Linked DNA regions of Aliamphritea hakodatensis. The protein of the gene in region 1 interacts with the protein of each later gene in a pairwise test. Links are inferred from orthologs where the notes say so. Each region holds a gene or a part of one and is shown on either strand. Other genes may lie near its edges. The genes, in order: accC and ribD.

What was found.
Region 2: the proteins of accC (region 1) and ribD interact in binary tests that used the Escherichia coli proteins (3 or more experiments, as listed by UniProt). The link is inferred for Aliamphritea hakodatensis from one-to-one orthologs.

The regions. Positions count from the first base shown.
Region 1 is NZ_AP025281.1:1,276,858-1,289,435, reverse strand. Bases 5,580-8,448 are described here. They hold accC (acetyl-CoA carboxylase biotin carboxylase subunit), read left to right. Parts: upstream 5,580-6,276; coding sequence 6,277-7,620; downstream 7,621-8,448. Other genes in these bases: prmA (50S ribosomal protein L11 methyltransferase), read left to right, coding at 7,809-8,448; accB (acetyl-CoA carboxylase biotin carboxyl carrier protein), read left to right, coding at 5,801-6,253; aroQ (type II 3-dehydroquinate dehydratase), read left to right, coding at 5,580-5,765. Outside these bases: Asp-tRNA(Asn)/Glu-tRNA(Gln) amidotransferase subunit GatB, read left to right, coding at 1-633; peptide-methionine (S)-S-oxide reductase MsrA, read left to right, coding at 926-1,396; PCI15_RS05860 (uracil-xanthine permease family protein), read right to left, coding at 1,468-2,772; upp (uracil phosphoribosyltransferase), read right to left, coding at 2,967-3,593; PCI15_RS05850 (DUF2333 family protein), read right to left, coding at 3,898-4,929; more of aroQ, read left to right, coding at 5,322-5,579; more of prmA, read left to right, coding at 8,449-8,702; PCI15_RS05825 (DUF3426 domain-containing protein), read left to right, coding at 8,706-10,187; tRNA dihydrouridine synthase DusB, read left to right, coding at 10,355-11,341; DNA-binding transcriptional regulator Fis, read left to right, coding at 11,371-11,655; purH (bifunctional phosphoribosylaminoimidazolecarboxamide formyltransferase/IMP cyclohydrolase), read left to right, coding at 11,694-12,578. UniProt on the Escherichia coli protein: This protein is a component of the acetyl coenzyme A carboxylase complex; first, biotin carboxylase catalyzes the carboxylation of the carrier protein and then the transcarboxylase transfers the carboxyl group to form malonyl-CoA.
Region 2 is NZ_AP025281.1:696,801-708,184, reverse strand. The notes cover bases 910-3,817. They hold ribD (bifunctional diaminohydroxyphosphoribosylaminopyrimidine deaminase/5-amino-6-(5-phosphoribosylamino)uracil reductase RibD), read right to left. Parts: upstream 2,998-3,817; coding sequence 1,822-2,997; downstream 910-1,821. Other genes in these bases: ettA (energy-dependent translational throttle protein EttA), read left to right, coding at 3,803-3,817; nrdR (transcriptional regulator NrdR), read right to left, coding at 2,987-3,460; PCI15_RS03160 (riboflavin synthase), read right to left, coding at 1,111-1,770; ribBA (bifunctional 3,4-dihydroxy-2-butanone-4-phosphate synthase/GTP cyclohydrolase II), read right to left, coding at 910-1,044. Outside these bases: more of ribBA, read right to left, coding at 1-909; more of ettA, read left to right, coding at 3,818-5,461; PCI15_RS03140 (PilZ domain-containing protein), read left to right, coding at 5,654-6,016; DNA repair protein RadA, read right to left, coding at 6,017-7,405; PCI15_RS03130 (O-acetylhomoserine aminocarboxypropyltransferase/cysteine synthase family protein), read left to right, coding at 7,574-8,851; can (carbonate dehydratase), read right to left, coding at 8,927-9,667; hemE (uroporphyrinogen decarboxylase), read right to left, coding at 9,775-10,839; PCI15_RS03115 (glutamate synthase small subunit GltD family protein), read right to left, coding at 10,995-11,384. UniProt on the Escherichia coli protein: Converts 2,5-diamino-6-(ribosylamino)-4(3h)-pyrimidinone 5'-phosphate into 5-amino-6-(ribosylamino)-2,4(1h,3h)-pyrimidinedione 5'-phosphate.

The DNA.
Region 1 (12,578 bases):
CCCTGCCCGGATCTGTTACCGATCGTCATCGATGAAGAATACATCGAGCAATTGCGCGCCACTCTGCCTGAACTGCCAGATGCCCGCCGCGAGCGTTTCGTCAGCGAATACAGCCTGAGCGACTACGACGCCATGGTCCTGTCTGCAGACCGCAAACTGAGCGAATACTTTGAAACTGCAGCCGCAGCCGCGAAAGACGCCAAACTGACGGCCAACTGGGTCATGGGTGAAGTATCCAAGCACCTGAACCAGACCGATACTGCGATTACCGATGCACCGGTAACCGCAGAGATGCTCGGCGGCCTGTTACTGCGGATCAGCGACAACACCATTTCCGGCAAGATTGCCAAGCAGGTATTTGAATCCATGTGGGCCGGTGAAGGTGATGCCGATCAGGTCATCGAAGCCAAAGGTCTGAAGCAGGTTACCGATACCGGCGCCATCGAAACCATGGTTGATGAAGTAATCGCCGCCAACCAGCCTCAGGTTGATCAGTACGTCAGCGCGGAACCTGAAAAACGCGGTAAAATGATTGGCTTCTTTATGGGCAAGGTCATGCAGGCCTCACAAGGCAAAGCAAACCCAGGACAAGTGCAGGGGCTGCTGAAACAAAAACTGGATCAGCTCGTGTAATCCGGTAAGCCATCAGAAAACCGCTGTCGGCCTGGCTGACCGCGGTTTTTTTTCGCTTCTCAAAAATTCCTCAACCACATCGCCCGTGGCCGGGCTAAAATACTAACTGCACATAAATACATACGCGCAGACAGTCAGGCCAACGAACTTTAGCCACGGCACCGGCTCAAAACGGTATATTAAGTTTTAACAATCGTGTATACCGCTAACTGGCACGAAGAAAACAGACGAGGCCGGGATACAGGCGACAACTGCCCGTCACCCGGCGCTCACATTACAGGAGTATCAATTTATGCCAACTGCCACTTTTGCTGCAGGCTGTTTCTGGGGCGTCGAGGCCCGCTTCAGCCAACATCCCGGAGTCACCGGCACAGCCGTTGGCTATATGGGCGGGCACACTGAAAACCCAACCTACGAAGAAATCTGCCGCAAAGGTACCGGCCACGCCGAAGTGATTCAGGTAGAGTTTGATGACCAGATAACGGACTATGACACCCTGCTTGACCTGTTCTGGCAGATGCATGATCCAACCACTCTGAACCGGCAGGGTCCTGATGTCGGTGACCAGTACCGTTCAGCGATTTTCTATCATGACGACACCCAGCGAATCATGGCCGAGCAAAGCCTTGCTGTACTGGATAAAAGCGGTATTTTCGGTAACCCTATAGTCACCTTAATCGAACCGGCGCAGCAGTTCTGGCGGGCCGAAGAATATCACCAGCAATATCTGGCGAAAAAAGGCATGAGCGGCTGTAGCATCTGACACCCCCTCCCGGGCAAAGAACATAAAAAAAGCGCGGCGGTTACCCGGCGCGCTTTTTTCTTTAGCGACAGTTACTTGGCGTGATCAACCAGATCATCAACCACGGCTTTTTCTTCGCTCAGATCATTAGCTACCTGACCCATTGGCAAAATCAAGTTCAGCACAATCGCTACCAGACCACACAGGCTTACACCCTGCATGCTGAATTCACCCTTGCCGACAACCATGCCGCCGATACCGAAAACCAGCGTCGTCGCCACAATCACCAGATTACGCTGTTGTGCCAGATCCACTTTAGCCTTGATCAGGGTATTCATACCCACCGCCGCAATAGAGCCGAACAGCAGAATCAGAATACCGCCCATGACCGGTGCCGGGATGGTCTGCAGCAGGATGCCAAACTTGGCAACAAACGCCAGCGCAATCGCAAAGATCGCCGCCCACACCATAATCATCGGGTTAAATGAACGGGTCAGCATCACCGCACCGGTCACTTCTGAATAGGTTGTATTTGGCGGTCCGCCAAACAGCGCAGCGGCAGACGTCGCAATACCGTCACCAAACAGTGTCCGGTGTAAACCCGGCTTTTTAATGTAATCTTTACCGGTCACATTACCAATCGCCAGTACATCCCCTACGTGCTCGATGGCCGGGGCAATCGCGACCGGAATCATGAACAGGATAGCCTGCCACTGAAACTCCGGCATCACAAAAGCCGGCACGGCGATGAACGGCGCTGCCGCAACGATGTCGTAATTAACCATGCCCATAAAGTGCGCCACGGTATAACCGACAACAACCCCTGACAGGATGGGTAACAGACGGAAGATCCCCTGACCCAGAGTGGCCACAAGCAAGGTAGTTACCAGCGCAGACATTGAAACAATCATCGCGTCAGCATACGGGAACAGCTCGATGCTGCCATCGCCCGCTTTACCCATCGCCATGTTCACCGCAATCGGTGCCAGCCCAAGGCCGATTACCATGATCACAGGCCCGACAACAACCGGCGGAAGCAGACGGTGCAGGAAACCTGCGCCACGCACCTTAACAATCAGTGCCAGCAGCATGTATACCAGACCCGCACAGAACAGAGCGCCCAGTGTGGCGGCCATACCCCAGGTTTTAGTGCTGTAAATTATCGGTGCGATAAATACGAAAGATGATGCCAGAAACACCGGCACCTGACGCTTAGTCACAAACTGAAACATCAGGGTTCCGAGACCCGCCGTAAACAGCGCAACGCTTGGGTCCATCCCCGTCAGCAACGGCATCAACACCAGTGCACCGAACGCAACAAACAACATCTGCGATCCGGCCAGCACTGTCCGCCAAAGCGGTTCAGGCGCCAGATTCACGGTATTAGAATCACTCATTCTTCAGACCTTACTCATCCTGTGGGGCAATACTGCCAAAGCACAGTTTGCCACGGTTATTATTCTCTGCCTCCGAAGATGCAGAACTTATAAAAACCCGGGATCAGCAGAACTGTCCCGGGTTCAGATGCAGCGGCCCGGAGCCCCGCACCAAATTCATTCAGCAAGCCGGCCACTGCCGGCTCACAGAAAACTTACTTTGTACCGAAAATCTTATCGCCGGCATCACCCAGACCAGGAATAATGTATCCCTGCTCGTTGAGATGGCTGTCCAGCGCTGCGGTGAAGATTTCCACATCAGGATGCTCCTCCTGAACAGCTTTCACCCCTTCAGGCGCAGCCACCAGCACCAGTGCACGGATACTGGTACAGCCTGATTTTTTCAGCATATCAATGGTGGCATTCATTGAGCCGCCCGTTGCCAGCATAGGATCAATGATCAGCGCCATACGTTCATCAATGTCATGGGCCAGCTTTTCAAAATACGCCACAGGCTGAAGAGTTTCTTCATCCCGGTACAGACCGACCACACTGATCTTTGCGCTTGGCACCAGATCAAGTACGCCGTCCAGCATACCAATGCCGGCACGCAGAATTGGCACAACAGTAATCTTCTTACCCTTGATACGCTCTGCAGTAATTTCGCCGCACCAGCCTTCCAGCTGATACGTTTCAGTAGCCAGATCTTTGGTCGCTTCATAGGTCAGCAAACAGCCTACCTCTGCCGCCAGCTGACGGAAGCTACGGGTGCTAACGCTTGCTGCCCGCATCAGGCCCAATTTGGGTTTTACCAGAGGATGGTTTATCTCATTAACACGCATGTTGTTCTCACCAGAAATCATAAAAATTAAACGACACAGCCGTTACCTGTTCCGCCCGGATACAAACAGGCAAGCGCACTGACACCCGAAAGCAGGGCAAAAACTGGCGCGCTTTATCAGTCAGCAAACAGGTAACATTAATTAGCCGGGCATGATACTGACAAATGCAGCAAATGTCTTACCAATTAGTCAGAATTTTACCGTCAGATCAAAACAAAAAAGCCGGCTGTTAAATAAGCCGGCTTTAAGGATAGTCGATTCTGCAGCACATCACCGTGACACAGAACAGAGTACAGAAGTTATGTTATCCCTGAGATAACAAATCACGTAAATCAATGATCGCCGCATTCGCCCGGGAAATATAAGACGCCATGACCAGTGAGTGATTCGACAGGAAACCGAACTCTGTACCGTTCAGGATAACCGGACTCCAGATTGTTGACTGGGTTGCCTCCAGTTCACGGATAATCTGGCGCAGACTGATCAGTGCATTTTTCTTTTCAAGCGCCGGCGCAAAGTCCTGCTCCACAGCTTTCAGCAAATGAATCAGCGCCCAGGACGTACCGCGGGCCTCATAAAAGACATCATCGATTTCCATCCACGGCGTTTTGATTTCCAGTTCGCCTGCTGCTGCAGTCGACTGACGTGCCTCATTATCTCCGGCCAGATCCGTGTTCACACGCTTCTGCCCGACACTGGCACTTAAACGCTGTGACAGGCTGCCCAGCCGGGTAGATACATCCGCAAGCCAGCCCCGCAGGTTATCCGCACGGGCATAGAACTGTGCAGCATCATCGTTACGTGCCAGACGCGCCTCGTACCCTAACAGTGCTTTTACGGCTTTACGGTATTCAGATTCCGTCGCAGGCAGCAACCAGCTGTTATTGTCAAAATGTAGCAGCGGCTCAGCTTCAATCAGATCAGGATCTTCTGTGGACTGGGACTGAGAACGGCTGAAATCCTTACGTAATGCCCGGGCCATATCCCGCGCCTGAACCAGCACACCGAACTCCCAGTTGGGAATGTTATCCAGCCAGAGTCCCGGCGGCATACGGTCGTTGTATAAGTATCCGCCCGGCTTATCGAGCAACACTTCGGTAATTCCCACCAGCGCATTCAGGGTAGCTGTGCCCACAACCGGTGCCTGACCATCTTCTGTCACTTCGGAGCGCACATCGAACGGGGCAGGCTCAAGGCTCCAGTACATTCCTACACCGGTCGCGACAACCAGATACACTACCAGAGCCGCTATAACGACCCCAACGCCTTTGATACCCAGTGTAACTGCGGTCATATTATCCCACAGACGTAACCACGTCCGCTGTAACCATTCCATCCTGAAGCCCTCTTAATAAGTCGCGTTATCGCGCGCAATATCTATGATATCCGACACCGGGTCAATGTTCCTTAACATTTATTAACGTTAACCGGCAGGCACCTCTAAACGCTGTCGGCAGCATAAATTGTCCACCCGGTCAGAAATTTACAGCATGAGGCTTAACTCTATCTGTATAAACAGGGCCTTAACTGCCCGCCGGAACCAGTCAACTAGTCAAATAATGTACAGAAAGCACTGACAACTTCTGCAAACTGGCAGACAAAACACAATAAATACAGGAACTGTTTACAGCCCCATTCTTTTCCGGCACACTAGCCAGTCTTAAGGGGTCCGGAACCCCAACCCTGAACGCTTTTGAAGTCTGAATAACGCGTCACTAAGGCAATTTAATGGCTAAAATCCTTGTTCTGAACGGTCCCAACCTTAACCTTCTCGGCACCCGGGAACCTGAGGTATACGGTACCACCACACTCCAGGACATCAACGTGCGTTTACAGTCACTTGCCCTGCAGAGCGGCCACCAGCTGGAATCTCTGCAAAGCAATGCTGAACACGTTCTGATTGACCAGATTCACCAGGCCCGCGACGAACAGACAGACTTCATTATTATTAACCCGGCGGCTTTCACCCACACCAGTGTGGCTTTACGTGATGCGCTGCTGGGGGTCGCAATTCCCTTCATCGAAATTCACATTTCGAATGTACACGCCAGAGAAACTTTTCGCAGCCACTCGTATCTATCTGATGTAGCTGTTGGCGTTATCTGCGGTCTGGGCACCCAGGGATACGAATTAGCACTGCAGTCGGCCATCAGCCGTCTGGAAAAACCCTAATCATCTGAATTTACTAAATAGAGCACTGCATTAGCATGGATATTCGCAAAGTAAAAAAACTGATCGAGTTGCTGGAAGAATCAAACATCAACGAAATTGAAATCAAAGAAGGTGAAGAATCCGTACGCATCAGCCGCGGTTCTAACCTGGTTGCTGCCCCGGTTGCTGCTGCACCTGTTGCTGTTGCACCTGCCGCACCTGTTGCTGCTGCACCTGCCGCCGCGCCTGCGCCGGTTGCTGCCGCACCAAGCAACGACAATGCACTTAAATCGCCAATGGTAGGTACTTTTTACCGCTCTCCGTCTCCAACGTCTCCTGCATTCGTTGAAGTAGGCTCTACCGTTAAGGCTGGCGACCCTGTCTGCATCGTAGAAGCAATGAAAATGATGAACCAGATCGAAGCAGACAAGTCCGGTGTTGTTGAAGCCATTCTGGTTGAAGACGGCCAGCCTGTTGAATTCGATCAGCCTCTGGTGACCATCGTATAAATCAGCCACAGGATCTTAACAATATGTTAGAAAAAGTAGTCATTGCCAACCGTGGCGAGATCGCTTTGCGTATCCTGCGGGCCTGCAAGGAACTGGGCATCAAAACTGTTGCTATCCATTCCACCGCAGACCGTGACCTGATGCATGTTCGCCTGGCGGACGAAGCCGTTTGTATCGGCCCTGCTCCGTCACCGCAAAGCTATCTGAATATTCCGGCTATCATTGCCGCTGCTGAAGTCACCGACTCTACCGGTATTCACCCGGGTTACGGCTTCCTGGCAGAAAACGCTGATTTCGCAGAACGTGCTGAACAGAGCGGTTTTGCATTCATCGGCCCCAAAGCTGAAACTATTCGCCTGATGGGTGACAAGGTATCAGCTATCGAAGCCATGCAGAAAGCCGGCGTACCGACTGTACCGGGTTCTGACGGCGAACTGCCGGAAGACAGCGAAGAAGTGCTGGCGATCGGACGCCGTATCGGTTATCCGGTAATCATCAAGGCTGCTGCCGGTGGTGGCGGTCGCGGTATGCGTGTTGTTCACAACGAAGCGCACCTGCTGAATGCTATTTACGTCACTAAAGCTGAAGCCAAAGCCGCCTTCGGTGATGATACGGTTTACATGGAGAAATTCCTTGAAAACCCACGTCACGTTGAAGTTCAGGTTCTGTCTGATGGCCAGGGCAATGCAATTCATCTGTACGATCGCGACTGCTCCTTGCAGCGCCGTCACCAGAAAGTAGTTGAAGAAGCACCTGCTCCGCACCTGGATCCGGAAGCCCGCGCTCAGGTACTGCAGAGCTGTGTCGACGCCTGTCTGGAAATCAACTACCGCGGCGCCGGTACGTTCGAATTCCTGTACGAGAACGGCGGTTTCTACTTCATTGAAATGAACACCCGTGTTCAGGTAGAACACCCGGTATCAGAGATGGTAACCGGTGTGGATATCGTAAAAGAACAGCTGCGCATTGCTTCTGGCCTGCCACTGACCATTAAGCAGGAAGATATCGAGCTGAAAGGTCACTCAGTGGAATGCCGTATCAACGCAGAAGATCCGGTCACCTTTATGCCAAGCCCTGGTAAGATCACCCACTTCCATGCCCCGGGCGGCATTGGTGTGCGCGTAGACTCTCACCTGTACAGCGGTTACAGCGTACCACCACATTACGACTCTCTGATCGCTAAACTGATCACCTATGGAGATTCCCGTGAAGTGGCCCTGCGCCGTATGGAAATCGCGCTGGATGAAATGCTGATCGACGGTATCAGGAGCAACATTCCGCTGCACCAGGATATTGTCCGCGATGCGAACTTCGCTGAAGGCGGGGTTAACATCCACTATCTGGAAAAGAAACTGGGACTCGACTGATCCCGGTATATGCAGGCAGCGGACACCCGCTGCCTGCAGTTTTACGCATTAACCCGGTTACCTCCCCAGGCGATATCCGCCGAATGACGGTCAGCGCACCGCATCACCCCAGGTAACTGAGCTGTAACGGTTAAAGCCCATACTATATGCTTACCGGTACCGCTTACCCGAATACAGGAAGACCCGTCATGCCATGGTTGCAGATCAAACTGGATGTTTCCCCTGAGAACGCCGAACCTTACGAAGATCTTTTACTGGCAGCCGGCTGCGCTGCGGTTACCTTTACTGATCAGGCCGACCAGCCAATCTTCGAACCTGATCTGGGCACTACACCCCTGTGGAGCAACACAGTACTGACCGGTTTGTTTTCAGCCGATCATGATCTGGACGCAACCCTGAACTTTCTGCAGCAGGCACATAAGGATCAGTTTCCTGACCGCGAATTTCCAACCTGCAAGACAGAAATTCTGGAAGACAAGGACTGGGAACGGGAATGGATGGACAACTACCAGCCAATGCAGTTTGGCAAACGCTTATGGGTCTGCCCGAGCTGGAAAGACGTGCCTGACCCACAGGCAGTCAACCTGATGCTCGATCCGGGCCTGGCATTTGGCACCGGTACCCACCCAACAACCGCGCTGTGCCTGGAATTCCTTGACGGCCTGGAACTGAATGACAAACAGGTCACCGATTACGGCTGCGGCTCCGGCATTCTGGGAATTGCAACTCTGCTGCTGGGTGCTACCCGTGTTACCGCTGTCGATATCGACGTACAGGCGCTTACAGCCAGCAAGGATAACCTGAACCGTAACGGCCTGACCGAAGACCGTATGCAGGTTTATTTACCGGAACAAACCCCGGAACACGAAGCAGACGTACTGGTTGCCAATATTCTGGCTGGTCCGCTGGTCGAACTCGCGCCAACACTCAGCAAACACACCCGCAGCGGCGGACAACTGGTTTTATCCGGCTTACTGGCCCATCAGGAAGAAGAAATCCGGGCAGCCTACGGCAACGACTTTATTCTGGACCCGGTCAGCGAACGCGAAGGCTGGATCCGCATTACCGGAATTAAGCGATAAACCGTGAAGCAGCAGCGCCTGATTACAGCATGTCCGGCCTGTAAAGCTCGCTTTCAGGTTACCGCCGGACAATTAAAAATAGCCCACGGCAAGGTACGGTGCGGTACCTGTCTGGAAGTATTTAATGCTGAACTGTGCAAAGTACCTGAGCCCAAACCGGCAAAAACACCGGAACCGGCCACCCAGTCCTCCGTTGTAGCACCGGCTCAGGAAAAACCGTCGTCGCGTCCGGCAATTCCCAAAGCCTTTATTCCGGCCCGCAAACCTGTACAGCCGGAAACACCACAGCCTCTAGACCTTGACCAGCCGGTGCAGGCACTGTTTAACAGCAGCCCCAAAAAAGTCACAACCGACTCATCCGGACAAAAGGAAGCCGCAACGCCAGAACAACCTTTGGCGACAGCAACAACGCCTGTTTCAGAACTGCCGGTCAGCCTGCATATAAGGCAAGCCAAATCCGTCCAGCCGCAGCCAGACACGCCGGCAAACAACGATCGGGCAAGCCCTGCCGAACAAAACCATTCTCAGCCCCCGGGCCCAGAGCGCAAACAACAATCTGCCAGTACACAACAAGAGGGCAAACAGCCTTCACAACCTGAGCCGTCCGGAAAAACAGCGACCGCCGGTGTTCAGGATAGCCCGCAGCAGACACACGCCGCGCCCTTAAAAGACACCCGTTCGGCAGATGAAAGCGCGCAGACCGAGAAAATCCGGCAGGCGCTGCACCGCCACCAAACCAGCTATCAGGCCAGAGACCAGGAACACGGCTACCTGAACCCGGCTGAAAAAAAACTGCAGGAGCTGTTACGCAATGCCAGCAACCCCCTGACGGCGACGGACCCGGCACCTGCACCACAGCCCGTTACCGCTTCAGCACCCGTTGAGCACAGCAGCATTCTGGCACTTCACCCCGACACCGAAGATAAAGACAGCGACTTCGTCCCTCAACAGACAGAACCGGTCATGATCCGGGCGACACATCAGCCACCGGGCAAAACCCTTTCACAGGCACTGATTATCTTCCTGGCACTGAGCTGCCTGCTGCTACAGTTCATGTGGTTCGAACGTAACGACCTGATTCGCCAGCCAGCGCTGACCAAACTCTACAAACCTGTCTGCGAACAGATCGACTGCCGGTTAGCCGTGCCGGAGAATGTACCGGACATCATAACCGAGCAGTTAATTGTGCAGGAGCACAAGGACTATCAGGGTGTGATAACAATCAGTATGTTGCTGAGAAATAAGGCGGCATTTGAACAGGCCTTCCCGGCCATCAGACTGGCATTTTCCGACCGTAACGGCAGCATCATCAACCGACGGACATTCCAGCCGGCTGAATACCTGAATTCAGTGTCTCTGGACGCCTCAGGAATGCCGCTCGAACACAGCATCCAGGTCCACCTGGATGTTCTCAATCCCGGACGTGCTGCAGTGGGCTATGAAGTCAGCCTGCACCCCTCCAGCCTGACAAACCGTCGGCTGTAAGCGTATTTTTTGCTGCTTTGCAACACCATAAACGGTTAAAAAAGCATCAAAAACTGCTTGGCCCGCCTGCCACATAAAGGTATTATTGTCCGCCTTCCAGACAGCACGAAACCCGCGACTGCACGCAGTCAGGGTAATGCTATTTCTTTCAGGTTCAGGGTTGGCAGATGTTTCAGATCGGAAACCATACCATTGACAGTCAGGTCATCCTGGCACCAATGGCAGGCGTCACTGACCTACCGTTCCGGCAACTGTGTAAACAGTTAGGAGCGGGGATGGCGGCTTCCGAAATGGTCACCTCCGATACCCGGCTGTGGAATACCCGCAAATCAAGCCTTCGTCTGCAGTACGATAAAAATGACCCCCTCCGGGTTGTACAGATTGCCGGCGGTGATCCGCAAATGATGGCAGATGCTGCCCGGCTTAATGTTGCCAACGGTGCTCATATCATTGACATCAATATGGGTTGCCCGGCAAAAAAGGTCTGTAACAAAGCTGCCGGATCAGCGCTGCTGAAAGACGAACAACTGGTGCGCGATATTCTTGAAACCACAGTCGCCGCCGTTGATGTGCCGGTGACACTTAAAATCCGCACCGGATGGTCGTCGGACAACCGCAACGGCACAACCATTGCACGGATTGCAGAGGACGCAGGCATTCAGGCACTGGCCGTACACGGCCGTACCCGCAGCTGCGGCTATAAAGGTGAGGTTGAATACAACACCATTGCAGCCATCCGTCAGAGCATTGATATTCCCCTGTTTGCCAACGGTGACATTACCACCCCGCAACGGGCCGGCGAAGTGCTTAACTTTACCGGTGCCGATGCCGTCATGGTTGGCCGTGCCGCACAGGGAAATCCGTGGATTTTTCGGGAAATAAATCACTACCTTGCGACTGGAAATGAATTACCCCCTCCGGAAGGGAATGAAGTCAGAGACACCCTGTTAGAGCACCTGAGTGCGCTTTACGCTTTCTATGAAGAATATCTGGGTATTCGCATAGCACGTAAACACGTAGGCTGGTACCTCAAAGACAAACCCGGTGGCGCTGACTTCCGTAAAGCTTTTAACTCACTAGAAACATGTTCGCAGCAGCGTGATGCGATTAAGGCCTACTTTGCTGAACTTGCCAGTGCAAGTGCAGCGGCCTGACCTGTTGCAGATTTGGATACCGACATACCGTGGAAAACAATACACATACTCAGCCGTTTACCTCAGAACTGCCCACTGAAAGTTCACACCGCACCCTGCGTGACAGTGTGGAAACATCTTTATCGGACTACTTCCATCAACTCGATGGTCAGCCGGTAACAGATGTCTATCAGATGGTTCTGTCGGAAATCGAAGCGCCACTGTTTGAAGCAGTGATGACTTACACCAAGGATAACCAGACCAAAGCATCAGAAGTACTCGGCCTCAACCGTGGTACCCTGCGTAAGAAGCTGAAACAATACGGTCTTCTGTAAATCCCCCGTCTAACCTTAACCATCGAAGATAAACAACCATGGCAGAGCAAAAAAATACCCCGGTTCGTCGCGCGCTGATCAGCGTATCTGACAAAACCGGTATCGTTGAATTCGCCCAGGCTTTGAGTCAGCGCGGCGTTGAAATCCTTTCTACCGGCGGCACCTACAAGCTACTGCAAGACAACCAGATCCCTGCGGTTGAAGTATCTGACTACACCGGTTTTCCTGAAATGATGGACGGTCGGGTAAAGACTCTGCACCCGAAAGTACACGGGGGCATCCTTGGCCGCCGCGGTACCGACGACGGTATTATGGAAGAGCACGGCATTAACCCGATCGACATGGTTGTTGTTAATCTGTATCCGTTCGAGCAAACCATCGCCCGTCCGGACTGTGATCTGCCACTGGCGATTGAAAATATCGACATTGGCGGCCCGACAATGGTTCGCTCTGCCGCTAAAAACCATAAAGATGTGGCAATTGTTGTCAGCGCGGATAACTACCAGCGCATCATTGCTGAACTGGATGAGAATCAGGGGCTGAGCCATGCAACCCGTTTCGATCTGGCAGTACAGGCATTTGAACATACCGCAGCTTACGACGGCATGATTGCTAACTACCTGGGCGCAATTACCGATGGTAGCGAAGACGCACCAGCGGCTTTCCCACGTACCTTTAACACCCAGTTTGTTAAGGCCCAGGAAATGCGTTACGGCGAGAACCCACACCAGCGCGCCGCCTTCTATGTTGAGCCAAACCCGACGGAAGCCAGCGTCGCCACTGCACGCCAGCTGCAGGGTAAAGAACTCTCCTTTAACAATGTGGCCGACACTGACGCGGCACTGGAATGCGTGAAGCCTTTCGCCGAAGCAGCCTGTGTTATCGTCAAGCATGCTAACCCTTGCGGTGTAGCAATCGGCGCT
Region 2 (11,384 bases), 580 kb from region 1 along the record:
CAGCAGGCGCATTTTGCCCACACCCAGATCCCGCAGGATCTGCGAGCCGGTTCCCACCGTCAGATACGAACCGGACGCACTGACGTTCGCCGGACGGATCTTTTTATCTTTATTCAGCATCTGATTCAGGGCGTCACCCAGATCAATCCGCTCAGCTGTATCCAGTAACAGCACAACGCCCTTACCTTCTTCAGCCACTTTTTCCAGTGCGCGGCGCATGGTCCACTTCAGCTCTTCACCCTGGCTGGCACCGACCACATCACGCAACACCTCAGTGCGGCTGTGTACCCGGACAGGCGTAGGCTCATCCGCTGAAATGTCACCCAGCGTCAGCGCCAGATGAGTACAGTTCTGAATTTCATCCTGGAATGTAAAGCAAGTAAAATCGCCAAATTCGGTTGGCAGAACGCTCTCACTTTCCCGGACAACGGTATGTTCGTTGGTTGCCCGGTAATGGATCAGGTCTGCAATGGTACCGATCTTCAGATCATGCTTTTCAGCGAATACTTCAAGATCCGGACGGCGGGCCATGGTGCCGTCATCATTCATGATTTCAACAATTGCCGCTGCCGGCGTACAGCCAGCCAGACGCGCCAGATCACAACCGGCTTCAGTATGACCTGCACGGCTCAGAACGCCACCAGGCTGAGCCATCAGCGGGAAAATGTGTCCCGGTTGTACAATGTCTTCCGCCTTCACATTATGACGCACTGCAGTCCGTACTGTGTGTGCGCGGTCGGCAGCTGAAATACCCGTTGTCACACCTTCCGCGGCTTCAATAGACAGGGTAAAGTTGGTCGAGAACTGTGCACCGTTGCTCTGTACCATCAACGGCAGTTTCAGCTGTTCACAGTGCTTACGGGTCAGCGTCAGACAGATCAGACCACGGGCATGGGTCGCCATGAAGTTAATGTCTTCAGGACGTACCATTTCCGCGGCAATCACCAGATCGCCTTCATTCTCACGGTCTTCGTCATCCATCAGGATAACCATTTTACCCTGGCGAATATCTTCAATCAGTTCTTCAGGTGTGTTCAGATTCATCGATCCAAAACCTCAGTTCAAATATTGATGCCACCCTGCCGGTTAACAGCAGCATAGCGAAATGTATTACCGGTTCAGATAACCGGCCGCTGCCAGAGTGCTCATGCTGACACCTGACGTTTCAGTTTGTTCGGCGGTGCGGTTCAGCAGACGCTCCATATACCGGGCAATAATATCCACTTCCAGATGCACCAGACGCCCGGCCTGATACCCCGCCAGAATTGTTTCCTGTGCCGTATGCGGCACAATGTTCAGCTGAAAACTGTTGCCTTCCACCGCGGTGACAGTCAGGCTGGTTCCGTCAACTGTAATCGACCCTTTCGCCGCGATATAACGGCTGATATCGGCAGGGGCTTCAATCTCAAAACGGATCGAACGGGCATCTTCCTGACGGCTCTTTACCTTACCAAGGCCATCCACATGCCCCGTCACGATATGACCGCCCAGCCGGCCGCTTGGCTGCATAGCCTTTTCAAGGTTTACCTGCTCGCCGGGTTTTAAGTCAGGAAAACGGGTATGTGCCAGGGTTTCCCGGGACACATCCGCCCAGAAACCGTCACCGGGTAACTCTACGGCCGTCAGACAGACGCCGTTCACGGCAATACTGTCCCCCAGCGCCACATCACTGAGATCCAGCGAGCCGGTGCGGATATACAGCCGCAGATCACCCTGCACCTGCTCCGTGGCGGCAATACTTCCCAGCGCTTCGATGATTCCCGTAAACATATGTCTTATTAAATTCCTTTGTGCTGCCCATTAGCAGCCTGTTATCTCGGTTCAGCCAGCAGTATCAGAATGATTAACCGGCACCAATGTTAACCGGATATCATCTCCCAGAACCCTGCTGTCGGTCAGTGTTAAGCGTCGCTGCTGCTGCATTTTCTGCAACGGTAACTCAACCAGACTGCGGGCTTCACTGCCCAGCAATGTCATCGCCTGGTACAACACCACTTCATCCACCAGCCCCTGCCGGACAAAACTGCCTGCCAGTGTTGCGCCGGTTTCAACCAGTACTTCATTACACTGACGTTTCGCCAGTTCTTCTAAAACGGCCAGCAGGTCAAGACCTGCTTCTGTGCCGGCTAATTGTAACCACTCCAGCTCAGTGGATGTGTCCTGAGACGACGCCAGCTGGCTGAAAAACGCCGGACATTCTGCCTGGCTGATAAGCAGCGTTTTTCCCGGCTGACGTAAAACCTTCGCGTTTGCAGGTATACGCCCCTGACTGTCCAGCACCACCCGTAAAGGCTGACGCCGGCAAATCAGCTCAGCATCCGGTAATCCCAGCTGTTCAGCCCGCACGGTCAGAGACGAATCGTCCAGCAGAATTGAACCTATCCCGGTAATGATCGCTGAGCTACGGGCACGCAGTCGCTGAACATCCTGCCTCGCCTGAGGGCCAGTTATCCACTGGCTTTCACCACTGGCCATTGCGGTACGGCCATCAAGGCTGGCTGCCAGCTTAAGCCGCACAAACGGACGCTGCACACGCATCCGGCTGTTGAACCCGGGATTCAGACTCTCTGCTGCAGCATTCAGTAAACCACTGCGCACCCGGATTCCGGCATCTTCCAGACGTTTAATCCCCCGCCCTGACACCTGCGGGTTAGGATCAACCATACCGATTACCACGTCCGTCACGCCGGCTTTCACCAAAGCTTCAGCACAGGGAGGTGTCTTGCCAAAATGGCTGCACGGTTCAAGCGTGACATAGGCGGTTGCACCTGCCGCTGTTTCGCCGGCATCAGTCATCGCCTGCAATGCATTCACTTCCGCATGGCCTTCACCGGCGATCCGGTGGAAGCCTTCGCCGATCACCACACCGTCGCGGACCAGCACACATCCCACCCGCGGATTGGGCTCCGTGGTGTACAGGCCACACGCTGCCAGTTCAACTGCCCGCGCCATATAACGGTGATCATCCGCAGACCAGCTTTGAGTCTTAATCGACATCCGCGCTGTCCTTCGCTTCAGACAAACGCTCAATCTCTTTCTTAAACTCGTTTATGTCCTGGAAACTGCGATACACAGAAGCAAAACGTACATAAGCCACTTCATCCAGCTTACGTAACTCGCGCATGACTTCTTCACCAAACATACGTGATACCAGCTCCCGCTCTCCGGTCGCCCGTAAACGGTGTTTAATTCGGCTGATGCAGGATTCAATATCTTCAACGCTGACCGGCCGCTTTTCCAGCGCCCGCTGGATACCGCCGCGCAGCTTATCTTCATCAAACGGCTGGCGTGAACCGTCGGCCTTAATGACCTTAGGCATTAACAGTTCAGCCGTTTCGTAGGTGGTGTAACGCTCGTGACAGCTCATACATTCCCGGCGACGACGCACCTGCTGGCCTTCAGCCACCAGACGGGAGTCGACCACCTTGGTTTCATGGTCACCACAGAACGGACAATGCATAGAACCAACCTCAAAGAGCGTCAGGGCCGTCTTTTGAACGGCCATTGCGGTGGCCATTTCAGCCGCCGCAGTCAGATAGAACATCAGCGCCGGCGGATAAGCCTTACGCAGATACAAAAAAGGCAGACATTATACGCGAAGTTTAGCCGTAATAGCAGGCGCTGCAGCAGAGAAATTCGGTCATTTTGATAATTTATCAGTTTCCCTCTGCTCGCATCGGCAAAGCCTGGCTCTGTGCCTAGCTTTACCGTCAGCCTGAAGCTAAAATATGCAGCAAATTTCAGGCTGCCGACTTCCCTACTGACCGGCAGAATCCCTTACATCCAGCATACAGGTTCTGTAATGGCCCAGTTCGTATACACCATGAACCGGGTGGGCAAAGTTGTCCCACCCAAACGTGAAATTCTTAAAGATATCTCCCTGTCTTTCTTCCCGGGAGCCAAAATCGGCGTACTGGGCCTGAACGGTTCAGGTAAATCCTCCCTGTTACGGATCATGGCAGGTATCGATAAAGACTACCTGGGCGAAGCACGCCCGATGCCAGACCTGAACGTTGGCTACCTGCCACAGGAACCTGAGCTGGACAACACCAAGAGCGTACGGGAAATTGTTGAAGAAGCGGTTTCCGATGTTAAAGATGCTCTGTCCGGCCTGGATGAAGTGTATGCAGCCTATGCAGAACCTGATGCGGACTTTGATGAGCTGGCGAAACGCCAGGCCGAATTCGAAAACCTGATTGCCGCCAAAGACGGCCATAATCTGGAACGCACCCTTGAAGTGGCTGCTGAAGCACTGCGTCTGCCCCCCTGGGATGCCCGCGTAGAGCACCTGTCCGGTGGTGAGCGGCGCCGTGTTGCCCTGTGCCGCCTGTTACTGGACAAGCCGGACATGCTGCTGCTGGACGAGCCGACCAACCACCTGGATGCAGAATCCATTGCCTGGATCGAACGCTTCCTGCAGGAATACCCGGGTACCGTGGTAGCAATCACCCACGACCGTTACTTCCTGGACAACGCTGCCGGCTGGATTCTGGAACTGGACCGCGGCCATGGCATCCCGTACGAAGGTAATTACTCTTCATGGCTGGAACAGAAAGACAACCGCCTGCAGATGGAAGCCAAGCAGGAAGCTGCGCACCAGAAAGCGATCAACTCCGAGCTGGAGTGGGTACGCCAGGGTCAGAAAGGCCGTCAGGCTAAATCCAAAGCCCGTCTGCGTCAGTTTGAAGAAATGAGCTCCCGCGAATTCCAGACCCGTAACGAAACTCAGGAAATCTACATTCCGCCAGGGCCACGCCTCGGTGAGAAAGTTATCGACCTGAACAATGTCAGCAAAGCCTTTGGTGACAAAGTACTGATTGAAAACCTGAGCCTCAGCGTTCCTCAGGGTGCCATCGTCGGCATTATCGGCGGTAACGGTGCAGGTAAATCCACCCTGTTCAAACTGATTACCGGCGCAGAACAGCCTGATTCCGGCAGCATTGAGATCGGTGAGACGGTGCAGCTGGCATACGTGAACCAGGACCGTGATCTGGATGGCAGTAAAACTGTCTGGGAAGAAATCTCTGACGGGCAGGACAACATTACTGTCGGTAACTACAGCACTTCATCCCGTGCTTACTGTGGCCGTTTCAACTTCAAAGGCTCTGATCAGCAAAAATTCGTCAAAGACCTGTCCGGCGGCGAGCGTAACCGCCTGCACATGGCCAAGCTGCTGAAAGAAGGCGGCAACGTTCTGCTGCTTGACGAACCGACCAACGATCTGGATGTTGAAACCCTGCGGGCACTGGAAGAAGCACTGCTGGCCTTCCCGGGCTGTGCCGTTGTTATTTCCCACGACCGCTGGTTCCTGGACCGTGTATGTACGCACATGCTGGCTTACGAAGGCAACTCTGAAGCTGTATTCTTTGAAGGCAACTACACCGAATACGCTGAAGATTACAAACGCCGCCACGGTAAAGACCACCAGCCTGAGCGCATCAAGTACAAGCGTCTGGCGTAAGCACTTAACGCCAGCGCTTATCTGAAAAACCGGCTGATTCAGCCGGTTTTTTTATGCCTGCAGAAAAATCTTCCGTGTTTTAACAGGGTTTAAATTACCCAAGTTAGGTTGTACTCTTAAGCGAAGTAGGCAAGTTATTATCCAATGTCACTATTTCTGCAGTATTAGTGATCCACAGCAGGAGTGCAGCCCGTGCAAGAACGACGCCGGTTTAAACGCATTAAATTCGATGCTCAGACAGAAATCATTGATGACGAGCATATCTGGCCAGTCCATCTGCTGGACCTGTCTTTTAAAGGTTCACTGGTTGAAGTAGACGAGCCCGTGCCGATCGAACTCGGCACTCAGGTAACCCTGAAGATACATCTGGCCGCCAATGACATTCTGATGGAACTGCCCTCCACCCTGATGCATCAGGAGGGCAAGCAACTGGGCTTCCACACCAATAACATCACCATTGAAAGCATTTCCCACCTGCGCCGCCTGGTCGAACTCAACCTGGGTGATGAGACCTTGCTGGAACGGGAACTGGAACACCTGATGGATGAGACGTAATCAGATTGCATCCAATGCTTCTGATAAACGACTGACACCGATCACCTTCATGCCCTTTGGCGTCGTCTTAGGGGCATTAGCCTTCGGCACAATCGCCCGGGTAAAACCGTGCTTGGCCGCTTCGCGAATCCGGTCCTGACCATTCGGGACCGGACGTATCTCTCCCGACAGCCCCACTTCGCCGAAGACGATCAGATCCTGCGGTAACACCCGGTCACGGAAACTGGAAACAACCGCCAGCAACAGCGCCAGGTCCGCTGAAGTTTCCAGCACTTTTACCCCGCCCACCACGTTAACAAAAACATCCTGATCGCCGGTCTGCAAACCGCCATGGCGATGCAGCACCGCCAGCAACATTGCCAGCCGGTTATGTTCCAGACCGACAGCCACCCGCCGGGGGTTATTCATATGGGTCTGATCCACCAGCGCCTGCACTTCCACCAGCAACGGCCGGGTACCTTCCCACACCACCATCACCAGACTGCCCGGGCTGGGCTGCTCGCCCCTGTTGAGGAAAATTGAACTGGGATTCTTTACTTCTTTCAGGCCGTTTTCCAGCATGGCAAACACCCCCAGCTCATTCACCGCGCCAAAGCGGTTTTTATGGCTACGCAGGGTACGGAAACGGCCATCGCTGTCACCCTCAAGTTGCAGAGAGCAGTCAATCATATGTTCGAGGACTTTCGGACCGGCCAGGCTGCCATCCTTGGTAACATGCCCCACCAGAAACAGCACCGTGCCCGTCTGCTTGGCAAAGCGGGTCAGATACGCCGCCGCTTCACGCACCTGCGAGACACTGCCCGGGGCAGAAGTCACATCCGCCACGTGCATCACCTGAATGGAATCCACCACCAGCACTTTCGGCTTCAGGGTTTCTGCCACTGCACATATTTCTTCCACGCTGGTCTCAGACAACATTTTCAGATTCTGCGCGCTGATCCCCAGCCGGTTGGCCCGCAAAGCTACCTGCTGTAAAGACTCCTCGCCGGTGACATACAAAGCCGGCATTTGCTGGGCCAGATAACACATGGTTTGCAGCAGCAGGGTACTTTTACCAGCTCCCGGGTGACCGCCAATCAGAATGGCAGAGCCGGGCACAAGACCACCGCCTAATACCCGGTCAAGCTCACCGGAGCCCGATCCGAAACGCGGCATTTCTGCCAGATCCACCGACGCCAGATCGGTGACTTTATTATGCGGCAACCCACCGGATCCAGTACTGCCGGCATAGCTATCAAAACGCGCACCACGGGAACCGGTCTGCTTGGCACTGCTCAGGCGAATTTCCGTCAGGGTATTCCATTGCATACAGGCAGTACACTGCCCCTGCCACTTGGTGTAATCCGCACCACACTCATTACACACATACGCAGTTTTCTGCTTCGCCATGAATAACCCCTGATTTTCCCGTAAGAAACACTTCTGATCCGATCAGGCATTCTAAACAAAAGCACCGGCCACTGGCAGTAAAAACACCGGCTTTCTTTATTCCGTAAAGGGATTACAATCGAAAACGCTCCGCGACATTCTTACGTTACTATTTTGAAGGATCAGACAATGAAACTGGAAACACTCGCCGTGCATGGCGGCTATACCCCTGACGAAACCACCAAAGCAGTTGCTGTACCTGTCTATCAGACAGCGTCTTACGCTTTTGACAGCGCCCAGCACGGTGCCGATCTGTTTGACCTGAAAGTGCCGGGCAATATCTATACCCGTATCATGAACCCTACCACGGATGTACTGGAACAGCGCGTAGCCGCGATGGAAGGCGGTGTTGCGGCTCTGGCGGTCGCATCAGGCATGGCGGCCATTACTTATACTATTCAGACACTGGCGGAAGTCGGCGACAATATCATTGCCACCAGCGAACTCTATGGCGGCACCTACAATCTGTTTGCCCACACCCTGCCCCGCCAGGGCATCGAAGTACGCTTTGTGGATAAAGATGATTATGCAGCCATCGAAGCAAACATCGACGGTCGCACCAAAGGTATTTTCTGTGAGTCCGTAGGCAACCCTTCCGGCAGCATTGCCGACATTGAAAAACTGAGCGAGCTGGCCCACCGTCATGGCGTACCGGTGATTGTGGATAACACCGTTCCAAGCCCTGCCCTGTGGCGCCCTATTGAGCACGGTGCCGATATCGTCGTACAGTCTGCTACCAAATACATTGGCGGCCACGGTAATTCCATCGGCGGTGTGATCGTAGATTCAGGTAACTTTCCATGGGCAGAGAACAAAGCGCGCTTCCCGCTACTCAATGAACCGGATATTTCTTACCACGGTGTTGTATACACTGAAGCATTTGGCCCTGCGGCCTTCATTGGCCGCTGCCGGGTGGTGCCTCTGCGTAACATGGGGGCCGCTCTGTCCCCGATGAATGCTTTCCTGCTATTACAGGGTATGGAAACACTGCCGCTGCGGATGGAGCGTATTTGTGAAAACAGCGCCCGGATCGCTGAATTCCTGGAACACCATGATCAGGTTGAGTGGGTAAACTACGCAGGACTGAGCAGCCATAAAGATAACGCACTGGCTGAAAAGTATATGAACGGACGGGCTTCAGGCATTCTCAGTTTTGGCCTGAAAGCTGGCCGGGAAGGCACCCGTCGTTTCTATGATGCGCTGAACGTATTCCTGCGTCTGGTGAACATCGGCGACTGTAAGTCCCTGGCGTCTATTCCTGCTGAAACCACTCACCGTCAGCTAAACGATGATGAACTGAAAGCCGCCGGCGTCACACCTAACATGGTGCGTTTATCAGTGGGCATCGAACACATTGATGACTTGCTGGCTGATCTGGAACAGGCCTTCAACGCGGCACAAGAGTAAAAGTAAACGGTTACGCAATCAAAAAAGCCCTGTCAGGCATGCCTGACAGGGCTTTTTTTAAACCAGAATGACAGGTCAGTCTGCTTTGTTAAATACCTGCTGAACACGGGCCCACAGTGAACGGGCACTCTTGCCCTTATTGCTGGAGGCCATGGCCAACTCGCGTAACGCTTCAATTTTGCTAAGTGCCAGTTTGTACTGTTCAGGTACATCATCTTTACCGGAGGCATTGAATTCCAGATCATTCACCAGACCGTCGTTCAGGCCATATACCCAGCCGTGTACTGTCAGTTTCTGACCCGCCGCCCAGGCTTCCTGAACAATGGTGGAATCACACACATTGTAAGCCTGCTCGATCACGTTCAGTTCGCACAGCCGGTCCAGCTTCTGATGGGAATGATCCCAGGCAGATAACAGATCCTTATGATGGACATATACATTACGGATATGTCGCAACCAGTTATCAATCATACCGTTTGATTTGTCAGCAATAGATGCAGCCACACCACCACAGCCGTAGTGGCCGACGACCAGAATGTGCTCAACTTTAAGTACCTGTACAGCATACTGAATCACCGACAGGCAGTTCATATCACTGTGAATTACGAGGTTAGCAACATTACGGTGCACAAACAGCTCACCCGGTAACATACCCACGATTTCATTGGCTGGTACCCGGCTGTCAGAGCAACCGATCCAGAGATATTTCGGCGACTGTTGCTGCGCCAGTGTTTCGAAGAACGCAGGATCTTCCTTATTGATCTTCTCCGCCCATTCTTTATTACTTTCAAGTAAATCAGTAAGTCGATTACTCATAACACCCTTTGGAACCCGAGTTAAGTTTGCCTTTTATACAATCCATTACAGTTTGTGTGCCTTCCAAGGCATAAACGAAGAGGGCTATATAGCCCCCTTTCTTATAATTACTTGTGGTACTGCGCACTCAGTTCATGAACCGCATCAACGAACGCTTTCGGTCGCTCCGGATCAACAAACTGGTGAATACCGTGGCCCAGATTAAACACATGACCTGAACCTGTACCAAACCGGCCCAGAATATCACCCACTTCCTGACGAATACGGTCCGGCGAGGCATAGAGTACACTTGGGTCCATATTCCCCTGCAGCGCAACGCTGTTACCCACCCGGGCACGGGCATCATCAATGTTGGTTGTCCAATCCAGCCCCAGTGCATCCGCACCGGCTTCAGCCATTGTTTCCAGCCACTGGCCGCCGTTCTTGGTGAACATGATGACCGGTACTTTACGGCCTTCGTGTTCGCGAATCAGCCCGGAAATAATCTGCTGCATATAACGCAGTGAGAATTCCTGATACATCGGACCGCTTAACACACCGCCCCAGGTATCAAAAATCTGTACCGCCTGGGCACCGCTGAGAATCTGCTGGTTCAGGTAGTCGGTTACCGACTGCGCCAGCTTATCCAACAAGGCATGCATCACCTCAGGGGTGGCATACATCATTTCTTTAATGTGGCGGAAATCTTTACTGGATCCACCTTCAACCATATAGGTTGCCAGTGTCCACGGGCTGCCAGAGAAACCGATCAGCGGCACCCGGCCATTCAGTTCACGGCGAATTTCTTTCACCGCATTCATCACATAATCCAGATCCCGTGCGGATTCAGGCACAGGTAACGCCGCCACATCCGCTTCCGTACGGATAACTTTCTTAAACTTCGGACCTTCACCGGTCTCGAAGTACAAACCCAACCCCATCGCATCCGGAATCGTCAGAATATCAGAGAACAGAATCGCCGCATCCAGCTCATAACGCTCCAGCGGCTGAATGGTAACTTCACAGGCCAGTTCTTTATTTTTACACAAACTCAGAAAATCACCCGCCTGAGACCGGGTTGCACGGTATTCTGGCAGATAGCGGCCCGCCTGGCGCATCATCCATACCGGTGTAACATCCACAGGTTCACGCAACAGGGCACGCAGAAAGCGATCATTCTTCAGTTCGGTCATCAGATTCTCTCGGGTCAAAACAGATTGGCGGCTATTCTACAGGGTTGACCACAATTGTTCTGCAACTCAGATCAAAAAAAATCCTGCTGCCGATATTTTTCCAGCCTGTAAATACAATAAAGGCTCCTTACGGAGCCTTTATGCATTCAGATCACTCAGACTTCAAGAAAGTCCAGAATGCCTTCAGCAGCCTTACGGCCTTCATCAATGGCTGTTACCACCAGATCTGAGCCCCGAACCATGTCGCCACCGGCAAACACTTTCGAGTTACTGGTCTGGAATGCGTACTGCTGATTTCCAGAGGTTGTGATCCGGCCATCCTGTTCCAGATCGATGCCGAAATCAGCAAACCACGGGGCAGGGCTCGGGCGGAAACCAAAGGCCACCAGTACCGCATCAGCGTCAATCACCTCTTCACTGCCGGCAACCACTTCTGGACGGCGGCGGCCATTTTCATCCGGCTCGCCCAGCGCGGTAGTGACAACCTTCACACCAACCACTTTACCGTTCTCGCCAACCACTTCCACCGGCTGACGGTTGAACAT